Regions from separate parts of the Streptomyces sp. BA2 genome, predicted to be linked through region 2. Evidence: riboswitches for the same ligand, from Rfam matches in the RefSeq annotation. Region 2 holds a riboswitch; the other holds the start of a gene.
The links. Region 2 has a riboswitch for cobalamin ahead of metE (5-methyltetrahydropteroyltriglutamate--homocysteine S-methyltransferase). Riboswitches for the same ligand answer to the same signal wherever they lie in the genome.
Positions count from the first base shown of each region.

Region 1: another riboswitch for cobalamin. It lies ahead of E5671_RS16140 (ABC transporter substrate-binding protein); the one in region 2 lies ahead of metE (5-methyltetrahydropteroyltriglutamate--homocysteine S-methyltransferase).

Region 1 covers NZ_WSRO01000002.1:2,971,996-2,975,570, forward strand. Annotated here, with positions in the region: gene E5671_RS16135 (iron chelate uptake ABC transporter family permease subunit) at 1-648, opposite strand, end outside; gene E5671_RS16140 (ABC transporter substrate-binding protein) at 645-1,664, opposite strand; cobalamin riboswitch at 1,764-1,949, opposite strand; gene E5671_RS16145 (VOC family protein) at 1,982-2,434, opposite strand; gene E5671_RS16150 (helix-turn-helix transcriptional regulator) at 2,440-3,306, opposite strand; gene E5671_RS16155 (haloacid dehalogenase-like hydrolase) at 3,490-3,575, shown strand, end outside.
Region 2 covers NZ_WSRO01000002.1:8,382,171-8,385,745, reverse strand. Annotated here, with positions in the region: gene aceB (malate synthase A) at 1-1,217, shown strand, start outside; partial or broken gene E5671_RS40145 (3-hydroxyacyl-CoA dehydrogenase NAD-binding domain-containing protein) at 1,214-1,369, shown strand; cobalamin riboswitch at 1,609-1,825, shown strand; gene metE (5-methyltetrahydropteroyltriglutamate--homocysteine S-methyltransferase) at 1,989-3,575, shown strand, end outside.

The sequences.
Region 1 (3,575 bases), 5.4 Mb from region 2:
GAGGGCCACGAAGAGCACCGCCGCGCACAGCCAGACGTCCGTCCAGCCCACCCCGCTCAACGAGCCGAGCAGCCAGAACAGGACACTCCGCGTCGTCTCCGCGTCGCCCGACGTCAGGATCACGAACGAGGTGAGGGCGGAGAACAGTTGCATCGCCGCCACGCCTGACAGCACCACCCTGTCGGCGCTTCCGCCCAGGGTGTGGCTCAGGAAGAGGACCAGTGCGAAGGAGGTGACGGCCCCTACGAAGGCTCCCGCCGAGACCGACACCACTCCCCCGCCGACCCCCAGGACGACGATCGCGACCGCGCCCGTGGACGCCCCCGAAGAGACGCCGAGCACGAAGGGGTCGGCGAGCGGGTTGCGCAGGAGGGACTGGAGGACCGTTCCGCAGACCGCGAGGCCGGCGCCGCAGACGGCCGCGAGGAGCGTGCGCGGCATGCGCAGGTTCCAGACGATGCCGTCCCTGATCGGCGTCAGCGTCGCCTCTCCCCAGCCGAGGTGGGACGCCACCGCGGACCACACGTCCGGTACGGAGATGTCCGCTGGCCCGATGGTGACGGCCACCGCCACGGAGAGGGCGAGGGCGGCCAGGCCCGTCGTCCAGAGCAGGGCGGAACGTATGCCGCCCGGGGCGGCCTTCCTCACTTGGCGAGCCCGAACTCGCGCAACGCGTCGGCGACTTGTTCCACGCCGTCCACCGTGCGGATCGTCGGGTTCATGGCCTGGCCGCTCAGCAGCACGTACCGCTTCTTCTTCACGGCGGTCAGGTTCTTGGTGACCGGGTTGGACTCCAGGAACTCGATCTTCTTCTTCGCGCTCTCGGCCGTCTGTGACTTGCGCGTGAGGTCGCCGATGACCAGCACGTCCGGGTCGCGGTCCGCCACCGTCTCCCAGTTGATCTGGGGCCACTCCTCACGGGTGTCGTCGAAGACGTTCTTCACGCCCAGTTCGCGCGTGATGATGCCCGGTGCTCCGCAGCAGCCCGCGATGTAGGGCGCGTCGGAGTTGGCGAACCAGTAGAGGAGCGTCGTGCCGGACGCGTCGGCCTTCTTGATCGTCTTCGTGGCCTTCGCCACCCGGCCCTTGAGGTCGGCGATCAGCCGCTCGCCGCGCTTCTCGACCCCGAACGCCTTGGCCAGGTCCCGCACTTCGCCGTACACCGTGTCCATCGTCAGCGTCTTGTCGCGGCGGCCGTCGCCGTCGCCGCTGTTGTCCTTGCCCGCGCAGTCGGAGGGCGAGACATAGGCGGGTACGCCGAGTTCGGCGAACTTGGAGCGGTCGGCGACGCCGCCCTTGCTGACCGTCGCCAGGAAGGAGGCGGTGACGAAGTCCGGCTCCTGGGCGAGGACCTTCTCGAAGGAGGGGTAGCTGTCGGCGAGCCGGTCGACCTTGGCGTTGTCCTTCTCCAGACCCTTGAGCACCGGATCCGTCCAGGTGCCGGTGCCTGCCATGCGGTCCGCGAGGCCGAGGGAGAGCAGGATCTCCGTGGAGCCCTGATCGAGGGAGACCGCCCGCTGCGGCGGCGCCTTGATCTCCGCCTTCTTGCCGCAGGAGGTGAGGGTCAGTGGGTATCCCGCTGCCTTCCCGCCCCCGCTGGAGGTGGCCGACGAGCCGCCTCCGCACGAGGTCAGCGTGACGGCGAGGGCCGTGCTGAGGAGCATGGGGACACGTACACGACGGGCTGTGGAGGACACACGATCCCTTGAGTCTCACGGCTCATACGCGGAGCCTGGCCTGCTTCGTCACCTCCGCCGCCCGGTGCGGGGGCGAAGGTGCCAGCAGGTCTTCGGACTCGGGGATCGGCCGGGCGGGGCGCCTTCCCAGGCGTCCGTGGACGCCCAGTGGCCGTGGCCCCGCCCGTTCCCCCTCACCGCTGCGCGTCAGTTCCGGATTCGCACCGGATTCCCTGGCCCTGGTGTGGGTTGACTGGCGTGCGCAAGCTATCACGCGGGGTCAGGACGCCTGCCCTCACGCGAGGTCAGGCCGGCTGCTCGGGCCTTGGAGCTCCGCGGTAGGTACCGAAGGACCACTTGTTGCCCTCGGGGTCGGCGATCCCGAACTCCCGGCTGCCGTACGGCTGGTCCTCGATCTCCCGGATGATCTCGACCCCCGCGGCGGTGAGCCGCTCGTAGAGGTCGTCCACGTGGTCGGTGACGACGTACGCGCCGAAGGTGCCCGGCTTCAGGCACCACTCCTGGGACTTCTCGTCGTACGAGCCGAGCATGATGGCCCCGCCTTCGGGCCAGTCGAGCTCGGCGTGGGCCACGCGGTCGCCGTCCTCGTAGACGGCGGTGCGCAGGAAGCCGACCGTGCCGACCAGGAAGTCGATCAGGGCGGGGGCGTCGTGCGCCTGGAGGGTCGGCCAGACGTCGGGGGCGCGTCCGGCTGAGGCGGAGGTGGACTGGGGCTGCTGCTTCTCGGTGGTGTTCATGGCTCCTACTCTTCGCCCCCGCCATGGCTCCCGGCTTGGATATTCCGGCACTCTTCGGCCAGCCAGCCGCTGGGGCTCACCCCGGTGTACTGCTGGAAGTCCCGTACCAGGTGGGAGTGGTCGTAGTAGCCGCAGTCGGCGGCGACGCGGGCCAGGTCGGGGGCGCCGCCCGTCGCGACCGGGCGTACGAGGGCGTTCCGTGCGCGCTGGAAGCGCATCAGGCGTCCTGCCTGCTTGGGGCTCAGGCCCGTCTCGGCGCGGAAGAGCGTGGTGAGGCGGCGTTCGCTGAGGGCGACGTGCCGGGAGAGGCCGCGCAGGGTGCCGACGCCCCGGTGCCGGGCGAGCCAGGCCCAGGCCTCGGCGACCTCTGGCCGTACGGATCCGCCGGAGGCGTCGTCGGCCGCGCGCTGCCTCAAGTAGGCGGACACGGAGGCGAACCGCTCCGCCCAGCAGCCCTGCTCGCACAGCATCTCCCGTACGTCGGCGGCGCGGCGCCCCATCACCTCCGCGCCGGGCGTCACCAGCTCACCGGCCAGTTCCGCGGCCGGTACGCCGAACAGGGCGCGGGCGGCGAGCGGGTGCACGGCGAGCTGGATGCCCGCCTCGTGCTCGGGCCGGACGACGTACGCCGGGGACTGGTGCAGGCCGCCGAGGACGATGTCCGTGCGGGTGGCGTCGCGGCCGCCCGCCTGCTCGGGGGTGAGGCCGCTGACGACGGGGCCGTCGAGCGAGAAGATCAGCGTCAGGTACGGGGACGGCAGGCCGCGGTGCAGGCCGGGCCGCTCACCCTCCGTGCGGTAGCCGACCGCGGACACCACCATGCCGTCGAGCCGCGGGGCGGCCCGCACGAACTCCCGGGAGACGGTCTCCATGCCTTCCAGTATGCGATGGGCGGGGCTCCGAGGCGTGGTGGGCGTCCGTCTCTGCTACCCGCGCGCAGAGGTCCCATGCCCGTTCCGTCCGGTGATGTCGATCATGGGAATCTGCCGCCTGACCTCATACGATGACCCGCCGCTCCGGACGGGGCGCAGACCGCTCTCAGGGGGCACAGAACCATGGCAGTAAAGGCAAAGGGCAAGCTGGCCGTCATCGGCACGGCGGGCGCGCTCACCGCGGCCGTACTCGCGGGGACGGCGCTCTG
Region 2 (3,575 bases):
TGCTCGACGCCATCGAGCGCAGGATCGACTTCACCACGCCGGAGGGGAAGCGGTACCGGCTCGGCGAGCGCCTCGCGACCATCGTCGTCCGCCCGCGCGGCTGGCATCTGACCGAAGAGCACCTGGAGTTCGACGGCAGGCCCGCGCCCGCCTCCCTGGTCGACTTCGGGCTCTACTTCTTCCACTGCGCCCAGCGGCAGATCGACGCCGGGCACGGCCCGTACTTCTATCTGCCGAAGCTGGAGAACCGCGACGAGGCGCGGCTGTGGAACGACGTTTTCGTCCTCGCCCAGGACCTCATGGGCATCCCGCACGGCACGATCCGGGCCACCGTCCTGATCGAGACCATCACGGCGGCCGTCCAGATGGAGGAGATCCTCCACGAGCTCCGCGAGCACAGCTCGGGCCTCAACGCGGGCCGCTGGGACTACCTCTTCAGCCTCATCAAGACCTTCGGGCACCGCACCGACTTTCTGCTGCCCGACCGGGCGAAGGTCACCATGACCGCCCCCTTCATGCGCGCGTACACCGATCTCCTCGTACGCACCTGCCACAAGCGCGGTGCCCACGCGATCGGCGGCATGGCCGCCCACGTGCCCGGCAAGGACCCGGACGCCCATCAGGCGGCCATCGCCACGGTGCGCCTGGACAAGGAACGCGAGGCCGAGGACGGCTTCGACGGCTCCTGGGTCGCCCATCCCGCGCTTGTCCCCGTGTGCCGCGGGGTGTTCGACGGGGTGCTCGGCACCCGCCCGCATCAGATCGACCGCACCCGCGACGACGTCGAGGTGACGGCGGCTCAGCTGCTGTCCGTGCGCCGCGTCAGCGCGCCGCCCACAGCGGAGGGCGTGCGCACGAACATCGCGGTCGCCCTGCGTTACTTCGCCGCCTGGCTGCGGGGGCGGGGGGCCGTCGCCCTGTACGGGCTGATGGAGGACGCGGCCACGGCCGAGATCGCCCGGGTGCAGATCTGGCAGTGGCTGCGCCACCGGGCCGTCGATCGCACGACCGTACTCGCGCTGGTGGAGGACGAACTCGCCGCCTTGGGGGCGGAGTACCCGTGGGCGCCGCTCGACGAAATCCGCGGGCTCTTCGAACGGAGCGCGCTGGCACGGGAGTTGCCCGCGTTCTTCACCACCGATGCCTACAGCCGCCACCTTGTGGACCAGCCGTTCGTGCGCGACCCGCTCGCCCGCCGTTCGGAGGGTCAGTCATGACCGCGGCCATTCGCCGGGTCGGCGTGGTGGGCGGAGGCCAGATGGGCGCCGGAATCGCCGAAGTGTGCGCCCGCGCCGGCCTGGACACCCTGGTCTGCGAGGCCGACGCCCTCGCAGCACGCGCCGCCCGCGAGCGCGTCGCCGTCTCACTCGGTGGAAGCGGGGCTGCTCGGCCGCAAGAGCGGGCGCGGGTTCCACCTCTACGACCGGGGCTGAGGGGCCCGGGTCCGCCGTCGGGCTGAGGGGCCCGCGGCTGCTGTGAGCGGGGCGCGGAACAGAGTGGTGATCTGTTCCGCGCCCCATCAGGTGTTCGCCCCCCGTCCAAGGCATTGGTGTCGCACCTCACGGTCCGGAATGTGATCAGTACTGCCCAAGAGGCCGACCACCCTCTAGCCTGACCTGTGCAGCTGGTTCGCCCTGTCCGCCAGGCAGACGCGTCGTAAGAGGGAACCCGGTGGGAATCCGGGACTGCCCCGCAGCGGTGAGTGGGAACGACCTCCGTCATACGCACTGGATCCGAGCAGGATCCGGGAAGCGACGGCCAGTAGGGATCTGCCTCGGCAGGTGTGCCCACAAGTCCGAAGACCTGCCTGTTGCCCGCATGTGATCCCTCACGTGCGGATATCCCGGTGACCTCGTGGGCGGGTCGGCGTACAGATCAGGTGGAGCACCGCGCCGGTGGCGCGCGTCCGGTCCATCCGGTTCGTCATCCCTTCGCGTCCGTGTCCCGTCCCCGGGATTCTCAGGAGTCATCTCGCGAAGGAGATTTCCGTGACAGCGAAGTCCGCAGCTGCGGCAGCACGGTCCACCGTGTACGGCTACCCCCGCCAGGGCCCCGACCGGGAACTGAAGAAGGCCGTCGAGGGCTATTGGAAGGGCCGCGTCAGCGCCGACACCCTCCGGGAGACCGCGGCGCGGCTGCGCCGGTCCACCTGGCGGCACCTGTCCGACGCCGGCATCCACGAAGTGCCGACCGGTGACTTCTCGTACTACGACCATGTCCTGGACACCAGCGTCATGGTCGGCGCCGTCCCGCGGCGGCACCGCGAGGCCGTCGACACCGACGCGCTCGACGGTTACTTCGCGATGGCACGCGGCACCCAGGACGTGGCGCCCCTTGAGATGACCAAGTGGTTCGACACCAACTACCACTACCTCGTACCGGAGCTGGGCCCCGACACCGTCTTCACCGCCGACTCGGCCAAGCAGGTCGCCGAGCTCAAGGAGGCCGTCGCGCTCGGCCTCGCCGCACGCCCGGTGCTGGTCGGCCCTGTGACCTATCTGCTGCTCGCCAAGCCCGCGCCCGGCGTGGCCGCGGGCTTCGAGCCCCTGACGCTCCTTGACCGTCTGCTGCCCGTGTACGCCGAGGTCATCGCCGACCTGCGCGCGGCGGGCGCCGAGTGGGTGCAGCTCGACGAGCCCGCCCTCGTCCAGGACCGCACCCCGGCGGAGCTCAACGCCGTCGCACGCGCCTACCGTGACCTGGGCGCCCTCACCGACCGCCCGAAGCTGCTCGTCGCCTCCTACTTCGGCAGGCTCGGCGAGGCGCTGCCGGTGCTCGCCAAGGCGCCGGTGGAGGGCCTCGCCCTGGACTTCACGGAGTCCGCCGCCAGCCAGCTCGAGGACCTCGCCGCCGTCGGCGGGCTGCCCGGCAAGCGGCTGGTCGCGGGCGTCGTCAACGGCCGCAACATCTGGATCAACGACCTGGAGAAGTCCCTGTCCACGCTGGGCACGCTCCTGGGCCTCGCCGACCGGGTCGACGTCTCCGCGTCCTGCTCCCTGCTGCACGTCCCGCTGGATGCCACCGCCGAGCGGGACATCGACCCGCAGATCGCCCGCTGGCTCGCCTTCGCCCACCAGAAGACCACCGAGATCGCCACGCTGGCCCGCGGCCTGGTGCAGGGCAGGGACACCATCACGGCCGAACTGTCCGCCAACCGCGCCGACCTGGCGTCCCGCTCGGGCTCGGCCCTCACCCACGATCCGGCCGTACGTTCCCGCGTCGCCGCCGTCACGGGCTCCGATGGCCGCCGCGCGCACGCCTATCCGGAGCGTGCGGCGGCTCAGCGAACCCGCCTCGGTCTGCCGCTGCTTCCCACGACCACCATCGGCTCGTTCCCGCAGACCACCGAACTGCGCACCGCACGGGCCGACTTGCGAGCGGGCCGCATCGACACGGACGGTTACGAGGAGCGCATCCGCTCCGAGATCAGCGAGGTCGTCGCGTTCCAGGAGAAGGCGGGCATCGACGTCCTGGTGCACGGCGAGCCCGAACGCAACGACATGGTGCAGTACTTCGCCGAGCAGCTCACCGGCTACCTCGCCACGCAGCACGGCTGGGTCCAGTCGTACGGCACC